Regions from separate parts of the Lichenicola sp. genome, predicted to be linked through region 1. Evidence: predicted binding sites of a transcription regulator. Region 1 holds the regulator's gene; each other region holds the start of a gene.
What was found. The regulator LexA, encoded in region 1, represses DNA repair genes until DNA is damaged. The targets are predictions, from matches to a motif close to TGTTCTANNTANGTTC.
Positions count from the first base shown of each region.

Region 2: a site for LexA is predicted at 1,689-1,704, ahead of parC (DNA topoisomerase IV subunit A). Genes of this name have one in related genera too.
Region 3: a site for LexA is predicted at 2,185-2,200, ahead of dinB (DNA polymerase IV). Genes of this name have one in related genera too.
Region 4: a site for LexA is predicted at 3,138-3,153, ahead of ACOEQ2_RS16270 (ImuA family protein). Genes of this name have one in related genera too.

Region 1 is NZ_OZ240671.1:192,190-197,849, reverse strand. Features, by position in the region: gene bioD (dethiobiotin synthase) at 1-930, shown strand, start outside; gene msrA (peptide-methionine (S)-S-oxide reductase MsrA) at 927-1,436, shown strand; gene ACOEQ2_RS01120 (hypothetical protein) at 1,507-2,352, shown strand; gene lexA (transcriptional repressor LexA) at 2,349-3,122, opposite strand; gene glp (gephyrin-like molybdotransferase Glp) at 3,229-4,470, opposite strand; gene rpmG (50S ribosomal protein L33) at 4,742-4,909, shown strand; gene ACOEQ2_RS01100 (FtsB family cell division protein) at 5,017-5,343, opposite strand; gene ACOEQ2_RS01095 (dimethylarginine dimethylaminohydrolase family protein) at 5,563-5,660, shown strand, end outside.
Region 2 is NZ_OZ240671.1:3,955,093-3,960,752, forward strand. Features, by position in the region: gene ACOEQ2_RS17895 (NAD(P)-dependent oxidoreductase) at 1-305, opposite strand, end outside; gene ACOEQ2_RS17900 (MFS transporter) at 315-1,607, opposite strand; gene parC (DNA topoisomerase IV subunit A) at 1,735-3,960, shown strand; gene ACOEQ2_RS17910 (arginyltransferase) at 4,012-4,740, opposite strand; gene ACOEQ2_RS17915 (penicillin acylase family protein) at 4,807-5,660, opposite strand, start outside.
Region 3 is NZ_OZ240671.1:1,132,561-1,138,220, forward strand. Features, by position in the region: gene ACOEQ2_RS05385 (NADPH-dependent assimilatory sulfite reductase hemoprotein subunit) at 1-579, shown strand, start outside; gene ACOEQ2_RS05390 (hypothetical protein) at 595-1,119, opposite strand; gene ACOEQ2_RS05395 (hypothetical protein) at 1,563-2,078, shown strand; gene dinB (DNA polymerase IV) at 2,273-3,337, shown strand; gene ACOEQ2_RS05405 (BLUF domain-containing protein) at 3,361-3,840, opposite strand; gene ACOEQ2_RS05410 (putative bifunctional diguanylate cyclase/phosphodiesterase) at 3,843-5,660, opposite strand, start outside.
Region 4 is NZ_OZ240671.1:3,590,065-3,595,724, forward strand. Features, by position in the region: gene ACOEQ2_RS16250 (dihydrolipoyl dehydrogenase family protein) at 1-106, opposite strand, end outside; gene ACOEQ2_RS16255 (MFS transporter) at 440-1,873, opposite strand; gene ACOEQ2_RS16260 (class I SAM-dependent methyltransferase) at 1,870-2,352, opposite strand; gene ACOEQ2_RS16265 (hypothetical protein) at 2,651-2,878, opposite strand; gene ACOEQ2_RS16270 (ImuA family protein) at 3,187-3,951, shown strand; gene ACOEQ2_RS16275 (DUF6504 family protein) at 3,869-5,389, shown strand; gene ACOEQ2_RS16280 (hypothetical protein) at 5,406-5,645, shown strand.

The DNA.
Region 1 (5,660 bases):
CTGCAGTACCGGTCTGTCGAGGACATGCGCTGCGAGTGCGGTGGAGAGTGGGAGAGCGAAAGTATCGCAAGCGCGTATCCCGACGGAGTGTCGTTCCTGCGTGCGCTGCGGGCGATTGGTGCGGACCGGCCTGCGACCGGCGTCAGGCCGGTCGGAGCCGGCCGGATGCGCCGCGCGTTGCATCGGTTCGAGGCCGAGCACGGGGCCGTTGCCTCGTATTGCGTGGGGTTCGGACACCTGCGACGGCCGGTGCGGCCCGGGGTGTTCGTGACCGGCACCGATACCGGGATCGGCAAGACGCTGGTTTCGGCTTGCCTGGTCCGCGCGTGGGGCGCCGAGTACTGGAAACCGCTGCAGACCGGTCTGGATCAGGATCCGGGGGACAGCGCCGTGGTCCGGGAGTTCGGAGGCGATGGCGTTCGGATCCATCCGCCGGCGCTCGAACTGCAGGCACCGTTGTCGCCGGAGGATGCGGCTGCCCTTGAACGGGTCGCGTTCGACCCCGGGGTCGTGCGCCTGCCGGACGGCGAGGGTCCGCTGGTGGTCGAGGGGGCAGGGGGCGTGCTGGTGCCGATCGGCGGGGGCCTGATGATGACCGACCTGATCATCCGGCTCGGCCTGCCCGTGGTGCTGGTCGCGCGCAGCGGCCTGGGGACCATCAATCACACCCTGCTGAGCCTGGAGGCGCTGCGACGGCGCGGCATCAGCGTCGCAGGCGTGGTGCTGAACGGGCCGCCTTCACCGGGCAATCGTGCAGCGATCGAGCGGCATGGTGATGTCAGGGTGATTGCAGAGATCCCGTGGCAGGCCGGCCTCGACCAGGGGGCGGTGACCCGGCTGGCGATGTCGATGCCTGGCCTCCCGGAGGCCCCATGGAAGATCGTGCCGGACGCCGCCATATCTTCGACAGTTGGAGGGACCTACACATGACCGAAGAACGTGCCGTGCTCGCGGGTGGCTGCTTCTGGGGCGTCCAGGATCTCATACGCCGGCAGCCCGGTGTCATCAGCAGCCGCGTCGGCTACTCCGGCGGCGAGGTGGCGAACGCGACCTATCGCAATCACGGGAACCACGCCGAGGCCGTCGAGATCGTCTTCGATCCGGCGAAGACCAGCTTCCGGGCGCTGCTGGAATTCTTTTTCCAGATCCATGATCCGTCGACCCGTGACCGCCAGGGCAACGATCGCGGCGCCAGCTACCGGTCGGCGATCTTCTACACGAGCGAGGAGCAGCGGCGGGTTGCTCTGGATACCATCGCCGATGTCGACGCGTCCGGCCTGTGGCCCGGCAAGGTGGTGACCGAGGTGGCGCCGGCCGGCCCGTTCTGGCAAGCCGAGCCGGAGCATCAGGATTACCTGGAGCGGATCCCGAACGGCTACACCTGTCACTTCGTCAGGCCGGGCTGGGTGCTGCCGAGGCGAGCGACCGCCGCCTGAATTCCCGCACCGGCACTCATCGGCGAAAAGGCTTCGGGAACCGGCCTCGGGCGTCGCCTGTTCAGCCGTCATGAGTGTGACCCAGCCCCTGCCGATCCTCGCCACCGCAGCCCAGGCTTACAGGCTGCTGTGGCGTTTTCGAGTGCTGCACGCCAAGGCGATCTGGCCGCCGGTGGTATTCCTGGTGACGGCCGAGTTCCTGTATCACCGGGTCGTCGGCAAGGCACACGGCCTCTCGGGCAAATTCGATGCCGTGCTCGCCGCACATTGGTATGTGGTGGCGGGCGCCGCGGTCGCGTGGCTCCTCGGGCTCAAGTTCCTGCTGTCATTCAGCATCTCCTGGCGCCGCCACATCCTGCTCGATGAGCCGTTCGACCCGTTCTTCTTCAAGCGGCCGTTCTGGAGATACCTGGGCTTCCTTCTGCTCACCTATGCCTGGGGGGTCCCGCTGGTCGGGCTCTCCGGCCTGGCTGCAATCCTTGTTGCCGGCGGGCACATGCCGCGGGGCGGGGAATTGGTCGTTCTCGTGCTTCCTGCAGCAGCGGTCGCGATCAGCCTGTGGGCGATAATCCGCCAGGTGCCGTTCTTCACCGTGCTGGCCCTGGACCCTCCGCAGCCCGGGTGGCGCAAGAGCGTGAACGTCATGGGCGGCAACGCGGGGCGCTATGCGATCGTGTGGATCATGGTCATGTTGCCGGTGGTGCTGCTCAATCTCGGGCTCGATACCGGGCTGCAGCTGGCGAATGCCGACCCGCACCATGTCGCAGTAGCGCTCGGCGAGTCGGCGTTCCGGCAAGCGATGCTGTTCCTGCACTTCTCGCTCGGAGCGTCGATCGGGGCGTGCACCTACATGACGACGCTTGCCGGCGGCCCGCGGGCGCTTCCGCTAGGCCAGCCGGTAGCGGTGCGCGCCTAGTTGTAGCGGCGCAGCAGGCCGACCAGGCGGCCCTGCACACGGACGCGGTCCGATGGCACGATGCGGGTCTCGTAGCGCGCATTGGCCGGCTCGAGCGCCACGGCACTTCCACGTCGACGCAGACGCTTCAGGGTGACCTCCGCATCGTCGATCAACGCCACCACGATCTGGCCGTTATCGGCGTTGTCGGATCGCCGGATGATGACCGTGTCGCCATCCAGGATGCCGGCCTCGATCATCGAATCACCGGCGACCTCGAGCGCGTAATGCTCACCGCTGCCGATCAACGCGAGCGGCACCTCGACATGGGCGCCGGTGTCCCGGAGCGCCTCGATCGGCAGGCCTGCCGCGATCCGCCCATAGAGCGGGAGCTGGATCGCACCGACGCCGGCGGCTGCAAGCACTCCAGGCAGCCTCTGGCTGAAGTCGCCCTTGATGACGTTCGGCAGGAACGGAGCCTGGCCCGGATCGAGATCGTCCGTCGGGAGGTGATGCCCGTCGGCAGGAAGCCCCTCGGCGCCTGCGGGAGGCGTTGCCACCACACTCGTCGGGCCAGCCTCGGGCAGACGCAGCACCTCCAGCGCCCGCGCCCGGTGATGCCGACGGCTCAGGAAGCCGCGCTCCTCGAGTGCCGAGATCAGGCGGTGGATTCCCGACTTCGACCGCAGGTTCAGCGCGTCCTTCATCTCGTCGAAGCTCGGTGAGAAGCCGGTCTCTTTCAGATGGCGGTCGATGAAGCTGAGCAACTCGTGCTGCTTGCGTGTGAGCATCGTGACGTCCTAGCCGGCCGCTGCATCTGCACCCGCACGCCACGCGCGGAACAAATAGGCAACCTGAGCGTGTGTTCTAGATTGGTTCATGTTCCCTGGTCAACCGTCAGATGCCGAGTCGGTCCAGGCGCAGGATCTCGACCTCGCTGCCGGCATCCGCCGCTGCAGCATGCGGCGCGCGCAGGATCAGAGCCTCTGACGCGGCCAGGCGCCGGAGCATGCCGGAATCCTGGCGCGGGAACGGCGTCACCAGGAATCCCCCGGGGGTGCGCGTGAGGGACCCGCGCAAATGGTCGGCGCGGTGGTCGTTCGCTTCGAGGGGTGTCGCCAGCACGGCGCGCTCACGTTCCAGGCCGCCCAGCCAGCCATCGGCCGCACCGCCGGACAGCACCTGCAGCGCCGGCATCAGGAACAAGAGCCCGCAAACCAGCGCCGAGACCGGATTGCCGGGCAGGCCGAGCACCGGGATGCCGGCCTCGCCGGCGCCGATACGGCCGTGCATCAGCGGCTTGCCGGGCCGCATGGCGATCTTCCAGAAATCCACCTCGAGCCCCCGCTGGGTCAGCGCTGCCTGCACCAGGTCGTAGTCGCCGACGCTGGCGCCTCCGATCGTCACCAGCATGTCGATGCCGGCGAGGCCGTCGGTTGCGCGGGCGATGGCGTCGGCATCGTCACGCACCAGCGGCAGCAGCACCGGGATGGCGCCGGCGGCCCGCACCAGGGCGGCCAGCATCGGAGTGTTGGAGTTGGTGACGCCGCCGGCGGGGATCGGCTCGCCGGGCAGGGCCAGTTCATCGCCGGTGGCCAGGAGGGCGATGCGTGGACGGCGATGCACGGTGATCCAGGCATGGTTGCCGGCAGCTGCCACGCCGATATCGCGTGCGCCCAGCCGGCGCCCGGGCTGCACGACCAGGTCGCCCTTGGTGAAATCCTGGCCACGGGGCCGGATGTTGCGGCCGACCGACACCGGCTCGCGTACCATGATGTCGATGCTGCCGTCCGGCATCTCGAGTCGGTCGGCATTTTCCTGGATCAGCACGCAGTCGCTGCCGTCCGGGATCGCGCTGCCGGTGAACAGGCGTATGCAGGTTCCGGCCGCGACATGGCCGCCGAAGGGATGGCCTGCCGGGGCCTCGCCGATGAGATGCAGGCGGCTGCCGGAAGTGGCATCGGCGCTGCGCACCGCATAGCCGTCCATCGCGGATATATCAGAAGGTGGATTATCCAGCCGTGCGTGCAGGGGGGCGGCCGCGACCCTGCCCCAGGCTTCGGTAAGCGAGACCGTCTCGGCCGGAACCGGACGCAGACGCTGCAGAACCCGGCTTCTCGCCTCATCCACACTCAACATGCTGCTGTACGCTCCTGCCCGGCTCGACCCCGCGGCGGCGGCGCCACCAGGGTATCGGCATGGCTTAGCCGAGCCTGGGCGTGTTGTCGCACCAGCGGCGCATGGGGACGCGTGCAACAGGACGCTTGACCTCGGGGCGCGGGATGAGCATTTTCCCGCCCCTTATACCAATGCTGCGACCAGCGCCCTGGCGGCTTCCTTTTCGGAATGCCGGCCGCGGAGCCGGGCCGCGACGGCGGCAGGCAGAGCCAGACGCAGAGGCACAGGACCCATGGCGAAGAGCAACACCATCCAGATCAAGCTCGTGTCGAGCGCCGACACCGGCTATTTCTACGTCACCAAGAAGAACGCGCGCGCCCAGACCGGCAAGCTCGAGCTGAAGAAGTACGATCCCGTTGCGCGCAAGCACGTGGCGTTCCGCGAAGCCAAGATCAAATAGCGCCGATCTCGCGCCGCATCGGCGCGGGACCTGGTTGATAGAGAACAGCGCGATCCGGGCTCCGGTCGCGCTGTTTTGGTTTCCGGGCTCACCGCCCGGGCGGTCGCTCAATACAGCTTGTTCTTGCCGTAAGGCACGACGATGTCGGTCGGCTCGGCCAGGTTCAGCATGGCGCGAGAGCGCTCGTCGAGGGTATCGGCGTCCAGCCCCTTGTCGCGCAGGCCGGAAACGCGCTGGTTCCAGGCCGCATTCTCGAACAGGGCGGCCTGCTTGGCGTCGTCGGCCTGCTGCAGGAGCTGCAGCTGGGCTCGGTAGCTGCGCAGGCCGTGGTCGCCCTGGGTGGCGTTCCAGCCAAAATAGCCGACCAGCGAGAGGAACAGCACGGGCGGAATCACCGCCTTGACCTTGCGCTTGACCGCGCGTCCGAAGCTCATCTGCTCTCTCACTCCACAAGCCGGCGATGCGGCACCGGGCGACGCCGTGGCACGACGCGGCGGCTCGGCGCCCCCTCTCGTGGAGCGCCTCCCTGGCGCCCCTGGCGCGGGGCGCCTCCTTGGCGCTATGTCCGCACGGCGGAACAGGCGAATGCAAGAGGTCTGTCGCAGTTGTCGGCTGTTTTGGCCGCTTTCTCATGTCCAGCAACGGAACCTCGCATGACGCCCACCTACCTTCTGGTCGAGCCGAGCCATTACGAGGTCTCGTATTCGATCAACCCGTGGATGAAGCCGGGGGTCTGGTCGGAGCATCCCGA
Region 2 (5,660 bases), 320 kb from region 1:
CCGGACAACGCAACCGAGATCGTGCTGCTGGAGACGTGCGCTGCGCCGGCTGCCAGGCCCGCGGCGATCCCGTCCGGACCGAGCGTCATCGTCTCCACGGCGTCGTCGTCGGCCAGCATGCTGAACACCAGCTCGGCGTCCCGCGCAGCATCCGCGGGCGTCGCCGACCAGCGCGCACCGGCATCGACCACGGGCCGGGCACGCGCCTCGGTGCGGTTATGGACACTGACCATGTGACCGGCATCGAGCAGACGCCGCGCCATGCCTAGCCCCATGGGGCCGATCCCGACGAAACCGATCTTCATGCTGTGCTCCTAGGTCGTGGTCGGCGCGGGCCGCGGCCGGTCATGGGTGCCGAACTGGTAGATCAACGCGCTGGCGAGGGCGATGCCGGCCGCGAGCAGCAGCGCCGGTGTGAACGATCCGGTGAGGCCGACGACCAGACCGGTGACCAACGGCGCCAGCGCGCCGCCGATCGAGCCGCCGATGTTCTGGATCGCCTCCAGGGTCGCCACCTTGTCCGGCGTGGTGGCGACCGCGGCCATCGCCCAGCCGCAGGAGGAGGCGAGGCTCCCGGCGAACAACGCCACGCTCACCAGCAGGATCGCCGCCGACGTGCCATGCACCAGCGATGCGCCCGCGGTGCAGGCGGCGGTGACCAGCATCGCCAGCACCAGCGGCAGCCGGCAGCTCGCCACCGGCGCCATGCCGTGACGGCCGAGCGTCCGAGCGGCCAGGCCACCGAGCAGGGCGCCGAAGAAGCCGCAGGCCTGCGGGATTGCGGTCCAGAGGCCGGCCTGTCGCAGGCTGAGGTGGCGCGCCCGCTCCAGATAGTCGGGCAGCCAGGTGCCGTACAGCCATGTCAGGTAGATCACGCCGAGGAAGCCGAGCGCCATGCCCCAGGTGGTGGGCTCGCGGAACAGGCTGGGCCAGCCGGTCAGCGTCAGGGCCTCGTCGGCGGGGCTGTCCTCGTCGTGGATCCAGCGCTGCTCTTCGGGCGTGATGCCGTACTGGTCGGGATCGCGGTAGATCAGGCTCCACAGGATGGCGATGGCAAGGCCGGCCACGCCGATGATGACGAACATCGAGCGCCAGCCGAAGGTCAGCATGAGGGTGGTCAGGATCGGCGGCGCGATGGCGGGGCCGAGCGCCGAGGAGGCGTTGAACAGCCCGATCGGCAGCGCCCGTGCACGGGCCTGGAACCAGTTCGAGCAGACCTTGGTGCCGGCGAGATACATCGGCGATTCGCCGATCCCGAGTGCCGCCCGGGCGACCACGAACTGCCCGAGCCCGGTGACCAGGCCGCCACAGATCTGGGCTCCGGACCACAGCAGCAGGCCGATGCTCATCAGCCGGCGCGGTCCGTAGCGGTCGATCAGGATGCCGACGGGCAGCTGGGCCACACCGTAGGCGATGGCGAACACCGAGAGCAGCAGGCCCATCTCGGCATCGCTCAGGTGCAGCGACCCGCGGATGCTGGAATTGCCGATGGAGAGTGCCGAGCGGTCGAGGTAGTTGACGGTGCCGGCGATGACCAGGAGGGTCAGGGCCAGCACCCGCATGCGGCGCGCGCGGCCTGAGGGATAGGAGTTGGCATCGGCCGGCATCGGTCGGATCACCCTGGGAGCGCGAGCCGGTGAAGGTTGCAGGTCGGCGGCGGCCGGACAAGCGGCTGTGGACAATCAAGCCCTTCTCTGTTTGTTCACGTTTGCCGGATAGGTTGGGGGAAGCGGAATGGCGGCGGACGTCAGCGGACACATCGAGGACACCAGCCTCAGCACGGCGCTGAGCGAGCGGTACCTCGCCTATGCGATGTCGACCATCACCTCGCGGTCGCTGCCGGACGTCCGCGACGGGCTGAAGCCGGTGCATCGCCGGCTGGTGTATGCGATGCAGCAGCTGCGGCTGGACCCGACCGCCGGGTTCAAGAAGTGCGCCCGCGTGGTCGGCGACGTGATCGGCAAGTATCACCCGCACGGCGACGTCGCGGTCTACGAGGCGCTCGTCCGGCTGGCGCAGGATTTCGCGGTCCGCTACCCGCTGGTCGAGGGCCAGGGCAATTTCGGCTCGATCGACGGCGATAACGCGGCCGCCATGCGATACACCGAGGCGCGGCTGACCGAGGTCGCCAAGGCGCTGCTCGAGGGCATCGACGACGACGCGGTGGATTTCCGGCCGACCTATGACGGCGAGGAAAGCGAGCCGGTGGTGCTGCCATCGGCGTTCCCGAACCTGCTGGCGAACGGCGCAGCCGGCATCGCGGTCGGCATGGCGACCAGCATCCCGCCGCATAATGCGGGCGAGGTATGCGCGGCCGCCGCCCTCCTGGTGAAGGACCGCGACGCCCCGATCGAGGCGCTGCTGGGACTGATCCAGGGGCCGGATTTCCCGACCGGCGGGCTGATCGTCGAGGATGCCGCGTCGATCCGCACCGCTTACGAGACCGGCCGCGGCGGCTTCCGCATCCGCGCCCGCTGGGCCCGCGAGGAGGGACGGTTCGGCACCTGGCAGATCGTTGTCACCGAGATCCCGTACCAGGTGCAGAAGTCGCGGCTGATCGAGCAGATCGCCGAGCTGATGGAGCTGAAGAAGCTGCCGCTGCTGGGCGACATCCGCGACGAGAGCACCACCGACATCCGGTTGGTGCTGGAGCCCAAGACCCGTGGCGTCGAGCCGGAAGTGCTGATGGAGACGCTGTTCCGGCTGACCCAGCTGGAGACCCGGTTCGGCCTCAACATGAACGTGCTGGGCGCCAACGGCGTGCCGCGGGTGATGGGCCTGCGCGAGGTCATTCTCGCGTGGCTCGACCACCGGCACGAGGTGCTGCGGCGTCGCAGCGCGCACCGGATGGCGGCGGTCGAGCGCCGGCTCGAGATCCTCGAGGGGTTCCTCGCGGTCTATCTCAATCTGGACGAGGTGATCCGCATCATTCGCGAGGAGGACGAGCCGCGCGCCGGGTTGATGGCCACCTTCTCGCTGACCGAGATGCAGGCGGAGGCGGTGCTGAACATGCGGCTGCGCAGCCTGCGGCGGCTCGAGGAGATCGAGATCCGCCGCGAGCACGGCACGTTGTCCCGCGAGCGCGACGAGCTGGCCGCCCTGCTCGACGACCAGGGCGGCGGTGTGAAGCTGCGCTGGAAGCGGATCGGCCAGGAGCTCGAGCGGCTGCGCAAGCAGTTCGGATCGGGGCCATTGGGCACGCGGCGCAGCACGTTTGCCGAGCCGCCGAAGCCGTTCGACCTGTCGTCGATCGCTGCCATCGAGCGCGAGCCGATTACCGTGATCCTGTCGCAGAAGGGCTGGATCCGGGCGGTACGCGGCCACGGCGTCGACCTGGCGGCGCAGAAATTCAAGGAGGGCGACGGGCTGCTGCCCGGGCTGGGCGTGCTGGAATGCCTGACCAGCGACCGGGTGTGTTTGTTCGCCACCGACGGTCGCGCCTTCACGCTGCGGGCCGGCGACCTGCCGCGCGGGCGCGGCGACGGGCAGCCGATCCGGGTGATGGTCGAGCTCGGCAACGAGAACGAGGTGATCGCGCTGTTCGTGCTGGGCGATGGCGGCCGCTATCTGCTCGCCGGATCCAGCGGCCGCGGGCTGGTCATCGAGGCGGCGGACCTGGTGGCCGAGAAACGCACCGGCAAGCAGGTGCTGAACCTGAAGCCAGGCGAGCAGACGGTGGCCTGCACCCCGGCCACCGGCGACCAGGTAGCGGTGCTCGGCGACAACCGCCGGCTGCTGGTGTTCCCGCTCGCCGAGCTGCCGGTGCTGGGACGCGGCACCGGCACCACGCTGCAGAAGTACAAGGATGGCGGGTTGAAGGAGGTGCGGGTGTTCGATGGGGGCGTCGGCCTGGTCTGGCGCCCGGGCGCCAAGACGCGCTCGATGAAGGACCTTGCTGCCTATGTCGGCAAGCGCGCCGCCACCGGGCAACCGGTGCCGACCTGGCTGCTGCGGGAGTAGGGGCTGCTGCGAGAGTAGGGGCTGCTGCGGGAGTAGAAGCCGCCGGCTTGCCTACTCGGGCGCCTCGAGCTCGCGCCAGGCGCCCATGCTGAGGATCTCGCTCGGCCGGAAGCGCGCCTTGTAGGCCATCTTGCGGCTGTCGGCGACCCAGTAGCCCAGATAGACGTAGGGCAGTTCCAGCGCCCGGCAGCGTTCGACCAGCCACAGGATCGAGAAGCTGCCCAGCGACCGGTCGGCCAGTTCCGGCGAGAAGAAGCTGTACACCGCGGACAGCCCGTCGCTGAGCCGGTCGGTCAGGCACACGCCGATGAGCTCGTCCTCCGGATCGCGGAATTCGACCAGGAAGGTCTCGATCGGGGTGTCCTCGATCATCGCCCGGTAGTCGTAGAAACTCATCGAGGCCATGTCGCCTTCGCCGTGCCGCGCCAGCTGGTAGCGCTTGAACAGCGCGTACTGCTCGGTGGTGGCGCGTGCCGGAACCTCGAAGCCGTCGACACCGGCATTGCGCCGCAGGATGCGCCGGAGCGTGCGGCCGGGCTCGAAACGGGCGACCGGGATGCGGATCGGGACGCAGGCGTTGCACGACGGACAGACCGGCGCGTAGGCGATGTTGTGGCTGCGGCGGAAGCCGGCGCGGGACAGGCGGTCATGCAACGCTTCTGCATCGGGACCGGCAATCTCGGTGACGACCTTGCGCTCGGTCCGGCCCGCGACATACGGGCAGGGCAGCGGCGCCGTGGTGTAGAAGAACTGCGGCCGTCTAGGCGGTGTGTAGGTCATGCAGCTTGCGCCCGGTCTCCCTGATCGATCCCGGGACGCTGACCGCCCGACCGTCGCTGCGTCGCCTCAGGGGCGGAGCGAGATCGTGGCCGTGGTGCGTCGGGGAATCTGCCCGATCGATATGGTAGAGCCCTCCGCCCAAATCTGCATCAAATTCCATGCGCTGCGGCTGACCCAGTTCCCCGACTGGCCGGGCGACACGATGAAGCGGCTCCGCTCGGGGTCGGCCAGGTCGTAATCGCCCCGATAGGATGCGCCGTGCCGGGCGATGAAATCGCCAAGGATGCCGCTGCCGCCACGCAACAACGTGCTGTCGTCGCCGCCGATCGCGACCTCGCCGCGGGCAAGCCGGCCCAGCCCCGGGATCGCGCGCAGGAAGGCGTTGTCGAACACCGCGTGGTGCACGTGGCCCCAACGCCAGGCTGTGGGATCGTCACCCTCGGACGCGGCCACCGCCCGTGTCGATTCGCGCAGCGCATCGGAGAGCATCCGCATGCAGTCGCCCTTGCACCAGGTGCCGCCGGAGGGCCCGAGCAGCAGGTCTGCGAGATCCTCCCACCCGGCGGTCACCCCGGGATCGAGGCCGTCACGCTGCAGCACGTCACCCACGAAGCGCTGCACCCAGGCGTTGAAGATCAACGGCTGCGGCCGGTCCGGATCCATGCTCCCGTTCCAATCCCGCAGCAGGTCGCGCGCGCGGGCCTGCAGGCTGCCGGGCGCGGCGTGGATGTCGCGGGCCAGAAGCAGCGGCAGCAGGTGTCGGGCATAGGCACTGACGCGGTCGGTCTGCATCCGGGTGAAGCCGGCCACATCGTGTTTCGGCATGGCGTCGAGCAGCTCGCGGATGCGGGTGGCACGCCACGGCGCCGGCCAGTCGCGCCCCATGAACACCGGGAAGTCCGGCGGCGCGGTGCGTTCGT
Region 3 (5,660 bases), 940 kb from region 1:
GTGGTCGAGCGGTTCGGCGTCGATCCTATCATGACCGCACAGCAGGACATCCTGCTCTCCAACATTCAGGACGCCGACCGTGCGGCCATCGACGCGATGCTGGCGGAGCATGGCGTAGTCCCGGCAAGCGACCTCAGCACGTTCTCCCGGTTCGCCCTCGCCTGCCCGGCCCTGCCCACCTGCGGCCTGGCGCTGACCGAGGCGGAGCGGGTGCGCGAGCCGATCGTCGCCAGCCTGGAGGCGCTGCTGCGCCGGCACGATCTGCAGGATCGGCGCATCAGCCTGCGCATCACCGGCTGCCCGAACGGCTGCGCGCGCTCCTACTCAGGCGATATCGGCCTGGTCGGGCGCGTCCCGGGCCATTACGCGATCTATGTCGGCGGCGATTTCGACGGCCACAGCCTGTCGTTCAGGCTGCACGAGCGGGTGCCGGAAGCCCGCCTGGGCGAGAAGTTCGCGCCGCTGTTCGAGGCCTATGCGGGCCAGGGCCTGCCGTCGGAAGGCTTCGGCGAGTTCTGCACCCGGGTCGGCCGCGACGCCCTGTTGGCCCTCACCGGGGACGCGGCTCCGGACGCCTGATCGGCCGACGACCCGTCAGGACGCGGACGAGCCTGACGTGTGGTGCTTCGGCTTCTTCTTGGCCGCGGCCTTGTGCGTGCCGGCGCTCGGCGGCGCAACATACGGAACCACCGCAGGTGCCGGCCGGGGAACGCCGGTCGCGTCCACCATCGCAGTCACCTGAAGCGACTGACGCCGGCCGCCTGCGGTCGGGATCAGGCTCACGGTGAAGCTGTCCGGCCCGGAATAGGCAGTGGTCGCGGTGTAGTTCACCAGCGTCTGGTTGTTGTAGTTGTAGATGAACGCCTTGCCGTTGACCGGCAGGGTCTGCAGCAGGAACGAGGCGTAGGCGGTGCCGTCCGGCTGCGAAACGGCCACGGTGCAGAGCCCGTCATCGGACCGGACCGCCATGGTGGTGCTGCGACCCGCCGGCCCGGCAACGACCGGCGCCACGGTGCAGACCGCGGATCGCTTCAGGTAGCCGAACGGGTTGGGAGCGATCGCCGCTTCGGGCTCCGGCGCCGGACGATGCGCACATCCGGCGATCAATACGCCGGTCATCAACAGGGATGCAGCAGCTCGCACGTGCACTCGTCAGCTCCGAAATCTGGCAGCCCGCGCCACCTGCGGGGGACAGTGCCTTAGGGCAAAACGCGCGACTGCGGAAGTCCGCGATGCCGGCCGGCAATGTGACCGCATCCCGCGCCACCGCCGCTTGTCCGGCCGAATGGAGCGAGCTAAACCCGGCGCGCAGCAGGCCCGTCCTCGATTGCCGCAATTCGATGCAGTTCCGCCACACTCGTTCCACAGTTCGGTGTTATTGCACGGATAATGCTTGCGAAACGGGATGTTACAGCGGCAACTTCGCTCGTCAGTTGAGCGGGAGCTGCCGTATCCCGCGAAACACTTCCCTGCCGTCACGGCTCGGTCCGGAGAACGTCATGTCTTTACTCATTGGGCGCGTCGGTTTCGAACGCCAAGCCACGGCCAGGCGAGGCGGACGGATGCTCGCAGCGGCCGGCCTGGCTGCCGTGCTGCTGTCCGGTCAGGCCCTCGCTGCGGGCCAGTGCGGAATTTCGTCCGCTCGCCAGGCCTTCGACGTGCAGGGGCTGAAGAGCGAGTTGATGGTCACCGCCCTCTCCTGCAACGCGCAGGATCGCTACAACGCCTTCGTCGAGAAGTTCCGTCCCGACCTGACGGCCCAGGAAGCCGCGCTCAACAGCTATTTCCGCACCACCTATGGCCGCGGCGCGCAGACCGCACATGACGACTACATCACCCAGCTGGCGAACGCCCAGTCCGAGCGCGGGCTGAAGGCGGGTGTCGCGTTCTGCCAGCAGCGGGTCAGTATGTTCGACGAGGTCGCGGTGCTCGACAGCGCATCCGATCTCGGCGGCTACGCGGAGGCCAAGGACATCGTCCAGCCCGCCAGCTACGAAACCTGCGCGGCTCCAACGGGACTCGACCGTCCGGCGCGTGTCCGCCGCATTCGTGCCGTGAGCCGCGCGCACAAGGGCTGATCCAACGTTCGAGGGCGGGGGCTTCTCGAGGGGGACCGTGCGGGATCGCGCGGTCCCCTTTTCGTTTCTGGGGCCAGCCCTCCCGTCTTGGACTGGCCGCCCGATCGAACGTATAGTGAACGCGGTCGGATTCTGCAGCGGAGTGACAGGTCGTGGTTCAGGAGCCACCTCACCGGCGGATCATCCATGTCGACATGGATGCCTTCTACGCCTCCGTCGAGCAGCGCGATGATCCGGCCTTGCGGGGCCGGCCGGTCGCTGTCGGCGGCTCCCGCGAACGTGGCGTGGTCGCGGCGGCAAGCTATGAGGCGCGGCGATACGGCGTCCGGTCTGCGATGCCATCGGTCACGGCGCGGCGGCAATGTCCGGAGCTGGTGTTCGTCAAGCCGCGCTTCGACGTGTATCGCGAGGTCTCGCTGCAGATCCGCAGCATCTTTGCCGACTACACCGAGCTGATCCAGCCGCTCTCCCTGGACGAGGCCTATCTCGACGTCACCCGGCCATTGCGCGATCTCGGCTCCGCCACCGCGATCGCCGAGGAGATCCGGGCGCGGATCCTGAGCCAGACCCGGCTGACCGCATCGGCCGGCGTGTCGTACAACAAGTTCCTCGCCAAGCTCGCGTCGGATCATCGCAAGCCGGACGGGCTGTTCGTCATCACCCCGAGCCTCGGCCCGGCCTTCGTCGAGAGCCTGCCGGTGAGCCGGTTCCACGGAGTCGGGCCCGTGACGGCGGCGAAGATGGAGCGACTCGGCATCCGCACCGGACTCGACCTTCGCCAGCGATCGCTCGCCACCCTGGTGCAGCAATTCGGCAAGTCCGGTCCGCACTACCACGCGATCGCACGCGGCCAGGACGAGCGGCCGGTGATGCCGGGGCAGCCACGCAAATCGATCGGCGCCGAGCAGACCTTCGAGCGCGACATCACCGGCTGGGACGATGCCCAAACGGCACTCCAGCCGGCTATCGACAAGGTCTGGGCGACCTATGCCCGCGTCGGCCGCCCCGCCCGCACGGTCACGCTGAAGCTGAAGTTCAGCGACTTCCGGATCATCTCCCGCGCCACCTCCTATGGCACCGGGATCATCGCTCGCGCGGAAATCGAGGATGCGGCATTCAGGCTGTTGCGCGGGGTCTTTCCGTTCCAGATGAGCGTGCGGCTGCTGGGTGTCAGCGTGTCCCGCTTCGACGATGAACGCGCAGCCGCCGCACCGGTGCTGGAGGATTTGTTCAGCCTGGCCGCCGCCGGTGGTCGCTGACCGGGCGGATCGCCGGGTCGCGCTCAATCGACGCCCGGCCGCGCCTCCCCTGCGTCACGCCTGGCCGTCGGCAGCCAGTGGGTCTCACGCACCACGACGTCCTTGAGCAGCGCCATCAGTTCCCGGCCCTTGGCTGACGGGCTGGAAGCGCTGTCGAACACCGCGATACCGGCGATCGGACTCCGGGCCGCCTCCGCGCCGGCGAACGCCATCGACCAGGACGGAAAATCCCGCGCGGCGATCGGCCCTGACTCCAGCACCGTGACATCGCGGTGGCGCTCGTCGCACTGGATCCGCTCGAATGCCTCGTCCACCGCATCCAGGTCGCCCTCCAGCACCTGGGCGAAGCAGCCATCGCTGAACAGCAGCGCACCGCTGATGCCGGCACGACGGTTGTTCTCCCGCGAGGCGGCGAGAATCGACTCGATGTTGGCGAGGATCACCTCGGAGCCCCCGGGGATCTGGCTGCGACTGCAATAGAGGACGCGAGAGAGCCTGGTCATGGTCAACCTTCGAGGATGATGGGTTGGATCGGTGCAGCGGCGGCAGGGATGAATTGGGCGATCAGTTCGCCGACCTCGCCTACGGGTACCGGCCGGCTGAACAGGTAGCCCTGCACGGAACTGCAGCCCTGGCTCCGGATGCGCGCGAGCTGCTCGGGTGTCTCGACACCTTCGGCAATCGTTGCCATGCCGAGGCTGGCGCCGAGTGCGGTGATCGCGCGAACGATGGCGTTCTGGCCATCGACGTTGATGCTGCCCGATACGAACGACCGGTCGATCTTGATCTTGTCGAACGGGAAGCTGTTCAGCTGGCTGAGCGACGAGTAGCCGGTGCCGAAATCGTCCATCGCGACCTGCACCCTCATGTCACGCAGCCGGTGCAGCGCCGTCAGCACCGCCGGCTCGTTGCGCAGCAGCACGCCCTCGGTGATCTCGATTTCCAGGCGGCTGCCAGGAAGTCCGGCGGCCTCCAGGGTTTCCCTGACGACATCCACCAGCCGGTCGGCATCCTCGAACTGCTGCGGCGACACGTTGACCGCAACCATGATCGATGCCGGCCAGCGCGTGGCTTCCTCGCACGCCTCGCGGATGACCCATTCGCCGAGCGGCACGATCATGCCGATCTCCTCGGCAAGCGGAATGAAGTCGCCGGGCGGGATCAGGCCACGTTCCGGATGGCGCCACCGCAGCAAGGCCTCGAACCCCTCGATCGTACGGGTGTCGAGATTGACCTGCGGCTGGTAGTGCAGCTCGAACTGGCGAAGTGCCACGGCCTTGCGCAGGTCGATCTCCAGCAGCCGCCGCGACATCGCGCGCTCGCCCATCGCCGGATCGAAGAACCGGCACGATCCACGCCCGGTGTTCTTGGCGTCGTACAGCGCGAGATCGGCGGCGCGCATGAGCTCGTCGTACTTGTCGCCGTCGCGCTGCGCCATCGCCACCCCGACGCTGGCGCCGATATTCACCAGGTGGCCGCTGACCAGGTAGGGCCGGCTCAACACGTCGACCATCCGGCGCCCCAGCTGCACCATCCCGCCATCCACGGGAGTCATCTGCACCAGCACCGCGAATTCGTCGCCGCCCAGCCGGGCGACCAGGTCGTCGCGTCGCACCAGGGTCCGCAACCGCTTGCCGACCAGGCGCAGCAGGGCATCGCCGATCGGATGGCCGAGGGTGTCGTTCACCGCCTTGAACCGGTCGAGGTCGATCATCATCACGGCCGCATCCGGCAGTTGCCTGTCCGGCTCCCCGATCGGGTCGGCTCCGGCGGCAGACCTGCGGGCAAGCATCTCCATCACGCAGCGCTCGAACCGTTCGCGGCCGGGCAAGCCGGTCAGCGCGTCGGATCTCGCCGTCTCGATCGCCGTCGCCTCCGCCCGATGTCGCGCGGTGGTGTCCTCGAACGCCGCCATCCAGGTGGCATCCGCCAACCGCCTGACCTGCACCGTCATCATGCGCGCGGCATCCGCGGACGGCACCGTGACCACCACATGCTGGGTGCCGACGCTGGCCACTGCAGCAAGGCACGCCTCGAGCACGATCTGCACGCCGGAGGTGTCCAGCAACGCCGACGCCTCCAGCACCTGGATCAGCGTCGCCGCACGGCTCACCACGTCGCCGCGGACATCGAGCACGTCCGCAAGGCACGCGTTGCGGAACATGATGTCCAGGCGGTGGTCGAAACTGAGCAGCCCGAAGCCGATGCCGCCCAGGATCGCCTCCAGATGCGGGACGGCCATGTCGGCCGGCGGTGCGATGCCGGGCGGCGATAGCGTCGCTGCAATCGCCTCCATGTGGGCTGCAGCCGATGTCTCCGCGGG
Region 4 (5,660 bases), 690 kb from region 1:
CGACCACCGCGACCCGTCGCCCGGCACGGGTCTGGTCCATCGCCAGTGTCTTGCCGGCCTTGCCGCCGCCAAGGATGAGAATGTCGACGTGTTCCGTTGCTGCCATGGAATGCTCCTCTCCGGACAGGACGCCTCCCGGATCGCCCCGGAGGCAACTGCGCTCGCCATTCAGCTCCCGGCAGTGCGCTTCGGCGAAGGCTCGCGCCGCAGACATCATGCATCTGGCACTATGCTGTGCGGCGGTTTTCTTGCGTGGTCGCATCGGCTGAGCCGGATGAAGCAGACAGGGCCGACAGCGGCGGCGTCGCTGTCGAGCCGGGGCGCGATTTGAAATCAGCCCTGCGGCGCTCGGCACTGTTTCGGCCGGGAACCGGGTTCCGGCCGCTGCGGCCGCCAGGAACAGCGGCGGATCACGAGGCCAGGCCGATGGCAGATCCGGTCAATGGGCCTGGGTCCCGGGTGAGGCGCGCCGGATCATGCAGAACGCAGCCAGCGCCCCGGCAAGGCACGATCCGGCGGCGCACAGGGTGGCGACATGGAAGGCGCCGACCAGGGCGCTGCCGGTTGCCGCCAGAACCGGGCCGATCAGCGCAGTGGCGACCAGGCCGCCTGTCCGGGCGACCGCGCTGTTCAGCCCGGAGGCAGAGCCGGTGTAGTCGGCGCCGACCGAGCCCAGCACCGCGCTGGTCAGCGGCGCCACGGCACCGGCGAGGCCGATCGACACCGTCAGCAGCGCCGGGAGCACATCCGTCCAGTAGCTCACCGGCGGTGAGATCCGCAGCATCATGACGAAGCCGGCCGCGACGATGGCAGGCCCGATCGTCAGCGGCAGGCGCGGCCCGACCCGGCCGGCCATGCTCCCCGCCAGCGGCGAGAGCACCGCGAGCAGCAGCGGCAACGGCAGCAGGGCCGCTCCGGCCATGGCGGCCGAATACCCGCCCGCCTGGATCAGCACGAACGGCAGCAGTACGAACAGGCCGCCGAGCGCCCCGTACACGAGCAGTGTCAGCAGCGTCAGGCCGGTGAAGCTCGTGGAGCCGAACATCGCGAGCGGCATCATCGCCGCGTCGCCGCGTCGTCGCTCCACCACCAGGAACAGCAGCAGCGCTATGACACCCACTCCCGCTCCGCCAGCCACGGACGCCGACCAGCCGAGGCGCCCCGACCCCTCGGTCAGGGCCCAGCTGACCAGGCCCAGCCCGGCGGTGGCGAACAGGGCGCCCGACAGGTCGAGCTTCCGTACGGTGCTGGCCGGGGTCGCCGGAATCGCCCGCCTGGCAAGGACCAGCGCGGCGCCGGCCAGTGGCAGGTTGATCAGGAACACCGCGCGCCAGCCCACGGTATCGACTAGGACGCCACCCAGCATCGGCCCGACGGCACCGGCGATCGCGCCGGTGGCGGCCCAGATCCCGATCGCCCGGCCGCGCGCCTCGCCGGAAAAGGTGTCGCCCAGCACTGCCAGGCTGGTCGGCATCAGCATGGCGGCACCGCAGCCCTGCAGGATGCGGGCTGCCACCAGCGTCGGCAGGCCGGGCGCCAGCGCGCATGCCAGCGAGGCAAGGCCGAACAGCAGGATGCCCGCGAGCAGCAACGGGCGGCGGCCCCAGCGGTCGGCCGCCGCACCGCCGAGCAGCAGGAGGGCCGACAAGGGCAGCAGGTAGCCGTTGACGATCCATTGCAGGCCGCTCGCCGGCGCGTCCAGGGCGTGGCCGATCGCCGGCAGTGCGACATTGACCACCGAGCCGTCCACGAAGGCGAGGCTGGAGGCCAGGATGCAGGTTGCCAGCACCAGGCGAGGGTAGGGCGCCTGGACCGGCTCTGCGCGCGCATGAACGGCAGTGCGGTCGCATTGCGATTGCGCGAGCGAGGTCACGCGTGCGGCAGCAGTGCTTGCTGCAGGCCGATACGCCCTTCGACACGGTTCCGCCCGAGCTTGCCGTCGGCACCGCTCCTGCTGGCGCGCGCCCGCTGCTGCCGGACCCAGGCGACGCCGTTTTTCGTGCGGTTGGTCCACTCCTGCACGCGGAAGCCCTGCTGCTCCAGAAGCTGGCGCATGTTGTCGGGGCTCAGCAGGAAGCCGGTGTCCTGGCTGGTCGACCACGAGACCGGGAAATGCGGCGCTTCGCCCGAGCCGGCCACGACGTCATAGACGACGAAGCAGCCACCCGGCTGCAGCACGCGGCGGATCTTCGCGTGGCGGGCCGGCCGGTCGGCGATGGTCATGGCGACGTGCTGCGACCAGGCGACATCGAAACCGGCATCGGCGAACGGCACGGCCAGTGCGTTCGCAGCACGGTAGCGCACCGTATCGGCCAGGCCGGTCAGCCCCGACAGCACCGTGGCCGCCTCCACGCAGCTCGAGAGAAATCGATACCCGTGACAGTGCACCCGAAACTTGCCGCCAGATAGCGGGATGAACCGCCCAGGCCGCTGGTGTGGAACTGGTCCAGCGGCGCCGGCTCCGATGCAGACAGGCGACGGCCCCCAAGGCCTTTTTCTACAAGGGCGGCAAAGAGTCGGCCGGACAACCCGGTGCTATCGTAATGACTCGTATTCGAGGTTGGCGCCATCAGCCAGACTTTCAAATCGGCAGTCCGTTTCAGGTCGAAACCACATGCACCGCTGAGCGAAACGAGCCTTCAAGCTTCGGTCAGGCGAGACCGGCCGCGCCGGCCATCATCGTCCTTCGGCGTGCCCACGGCCGCAACAGCGTCCCGGGAACCACCACCTCTACCTGCCCGGTTGGGACATCGTAAACGAGTCCATCGAGAGCGAGATCACGTTGCAGGTTTCCCACCGGCACGTCCTGGTCCGCGCCCTCTGCCGTCTGCACTTGGTCAATGTCGAGGTGGAACAAGCCGATCGGATAGCCGGGCATTCCTGCTTGCCTGGTTTGTCACCCTGGACCCCGGGCAGGCGGAAATCGCGTGACGCTGCAGACAGCTGCAATGACGAGCGGGATGTAAGGCACTTCAATCCCTTAGCCGCCCAGATCGCTGCCGTTTCAGATCCGGCGACGCGCTCGACTGGCCCATCCTGCGGCCTGACTCGGAGAACGGAGGCTATCTCCTTGGAGTCGCACGACCTCCCAGAAAAGTGGCGCTCGGCACCGTAAAAGACGCTTCCGTCATGATCCATGTTCACTATACGTTCCGCTCTCGGGACCGGAAGAGAGGGAGGAACATCGTGACGGCAATCGCACTTTCCGCCCTGCGTGCGCAGATCTCGGCGCTGGAACGAGGCGGCGCCAAACACCCTGCAGGGGCTGCCGTGCTGCCGTTCGGGATCGAGGCGGTGGATCGCCACCTGCCCGGTGGTGGCCTGGCCCTTGGTGCCGTGCATGAGGTGTCTGCCGCCGGCCCGGAGGTGGAGCAGGGTGCCTGCGCGGCGCTGTTTGCAGCCGGGCTGCTGGCGCGTCGGCCAGGTCCGGTGCTCTGGATCCTGGGCCGGCAGGACCTGTTCAGCGCCGGACTGGCCGGTGCCGGGCTGGATCCCGCGCGCCTGGTTCTGGTGCGGGCGCGACAGCAGGCGCTGCTGGCGATGGAGGAGGGGCTCCGGCATCCCGATCTCGCCGGTGTGGTTTGCGAGATCGAGGGCCGTCTCGACCTGGTCGCATCGCGTCGCCTGCAACTCGCCGCGGAAGCCTCCGACGTGCTGGGCCTGGTGCTGCGCCGCAGCCGCAAGTTCAACGACCCTGCGCTCACCGCGCCCTCTGCCGCATCCAGCCGCTGGCGGATCAGCGGCCTGCCGTCGCCGCCTCCGCTGGCGCATGCCCCGGACCTGGCCGGGCTTGGCCGACCGCTCTGGCGCCTCGAGCTGCTGCGCTGTCGCGGCGCAGACTCTGCAACCTGGATCGTGGAGGCCAGCGATGCGTCGGGTCATCTCGCTTTGGCTTCCGTTCTGGCCGACCGAACGGCTGCGCCGGCACCACTCCGCCGCGCTGCCGGCTGATGCCCCGCTGGTCACGCGCGGCCATGACGGACGTCGGATGACGATCGCCGCCGCCTGTCCGGCCGCGCGCCAGCTGGGACTGCAGGCCGGGATGCCGCTCGCGCATGCGCAGGCCATGGTTCCGGATCTGACGATCGTCGATGCCACGCCGGCCGACGATGCGGAGGCGCTGGAGCGGCTCGCCGCCTGGTGCCTGCGGCTATCACCGATGACCGCGGCGGACCCGCCGGACGGTGTCTGGATCGACGCGACCGGCTGCACCCATCTGCACGGCGGCGAGCAGCCGATGCTGCGGATGCTGTCGGAGCATCTGGCCCGGTCCGGCCTCACCGGACGGATCGCGATCGCCGATACCCCGGGTGCCGCGCATGCGGTTGCACGCTACGGCGATCACCCGGTGACGCTGATTGCACCGGACGGGCAGGCGGCTGCCATCGCACCGCTCCCGATCGCCGCCCTGCGCCTCGACGCCGACACCGCAGCCGGCCTGTGCCGCCTCGGACTGGAGACCGTCGGCCAGCTTGTCGGCGCGTCCCGAGCGCCGCTGGCCAGGCGGTTCGGCAACGGGCTGATGATCCGCCTCGACCAGGCGACTGGCCGGGTGCGGGAGCCGATCCAGCCCGTGCTGCCACCCGAAACGATCGCGATCCGCCGCACCTTCGTCGAGCCGCTTTCGACCGCCGAAGCCTTCGTGACGGTGATCCTGGTGCTGGTCAGGCAAGCCTGCACGCTCATGGAGCAGCGCGGCGAGGGTGCCCGCCGGCTCGACCTGGTGTTCGAGCGCGTCGATGCGACGGTGCAGGTGATCCGGATCGGCACTGCGCGACCGGTGCGCGATGTCCGGCATCTGGCGCGACTGCTGGACGAGCGGGTCGAGGAGGTCGATCCCGGTCCCGGGGTCGAGGCCATGCGCCTGGTGCTGCCGCTGGTCGAGCCGCTTGCCTACACGCAGCGGAGCGGCGGCCTAGCTCCGGGCGACAAGGACGAGGCCGATCTGTCGGAGCTGATCGACCGGCTGGTGAACCGTCTTGGACCCGACAAGGTGCATCGGCTGCAGGCGGTCGAGAGCGATGTGCCGGAGCGGTCGCAGCACCTTGTCTCGGTGTATGCGCCGGCCGCCGCGAGCACGCCCGTCTCCCCCTGGCCGCGACCGGTCAGGTTGTTGCCGCGTCCCGAGCCGGTCGAGGCCCTGGCGATGATGCCGGACCACCCGCCCCGGGCCTTCACCTGGCGCAAGATCCGGCATCGCATCCGGCGTGCGGACGGGCCCGAGCGGATCACCGGCGAGTGGTGGCACCGGTCCTCCGAAATCTCGGCGGTGCGTGACTACTGGACGGTCGAGAACGACGAGGGCCGGCGCTTCTGGCTGTTCCGCCAGGGTGACGGCGTCGATCCGGCGACCGGCGGTCTCTCCTGGTTCCTGCACGGCTTTTTCTGATTGCGATGTTCCTGCCATGACCGACGACGACAAACGCACCCTCCGCCCGGCAAGTGCCGAGGAGATCGAGCAGAGCCTGTCCTTTGCGCTGCGCTATGATGGCCGCAAGCGGGTCCGCCACGCCGACGACGCCATGGCACGGATCACTGCCGAACGGCTGGTGGCACATCTCGAACGTTCCGGCTACGTGCTGATGAAGCGACCGGACGCCAGAGCGCCGTCGATCAGCGACAACCGGTACTCGAACAACGACTGATCAAGTACGATTGCC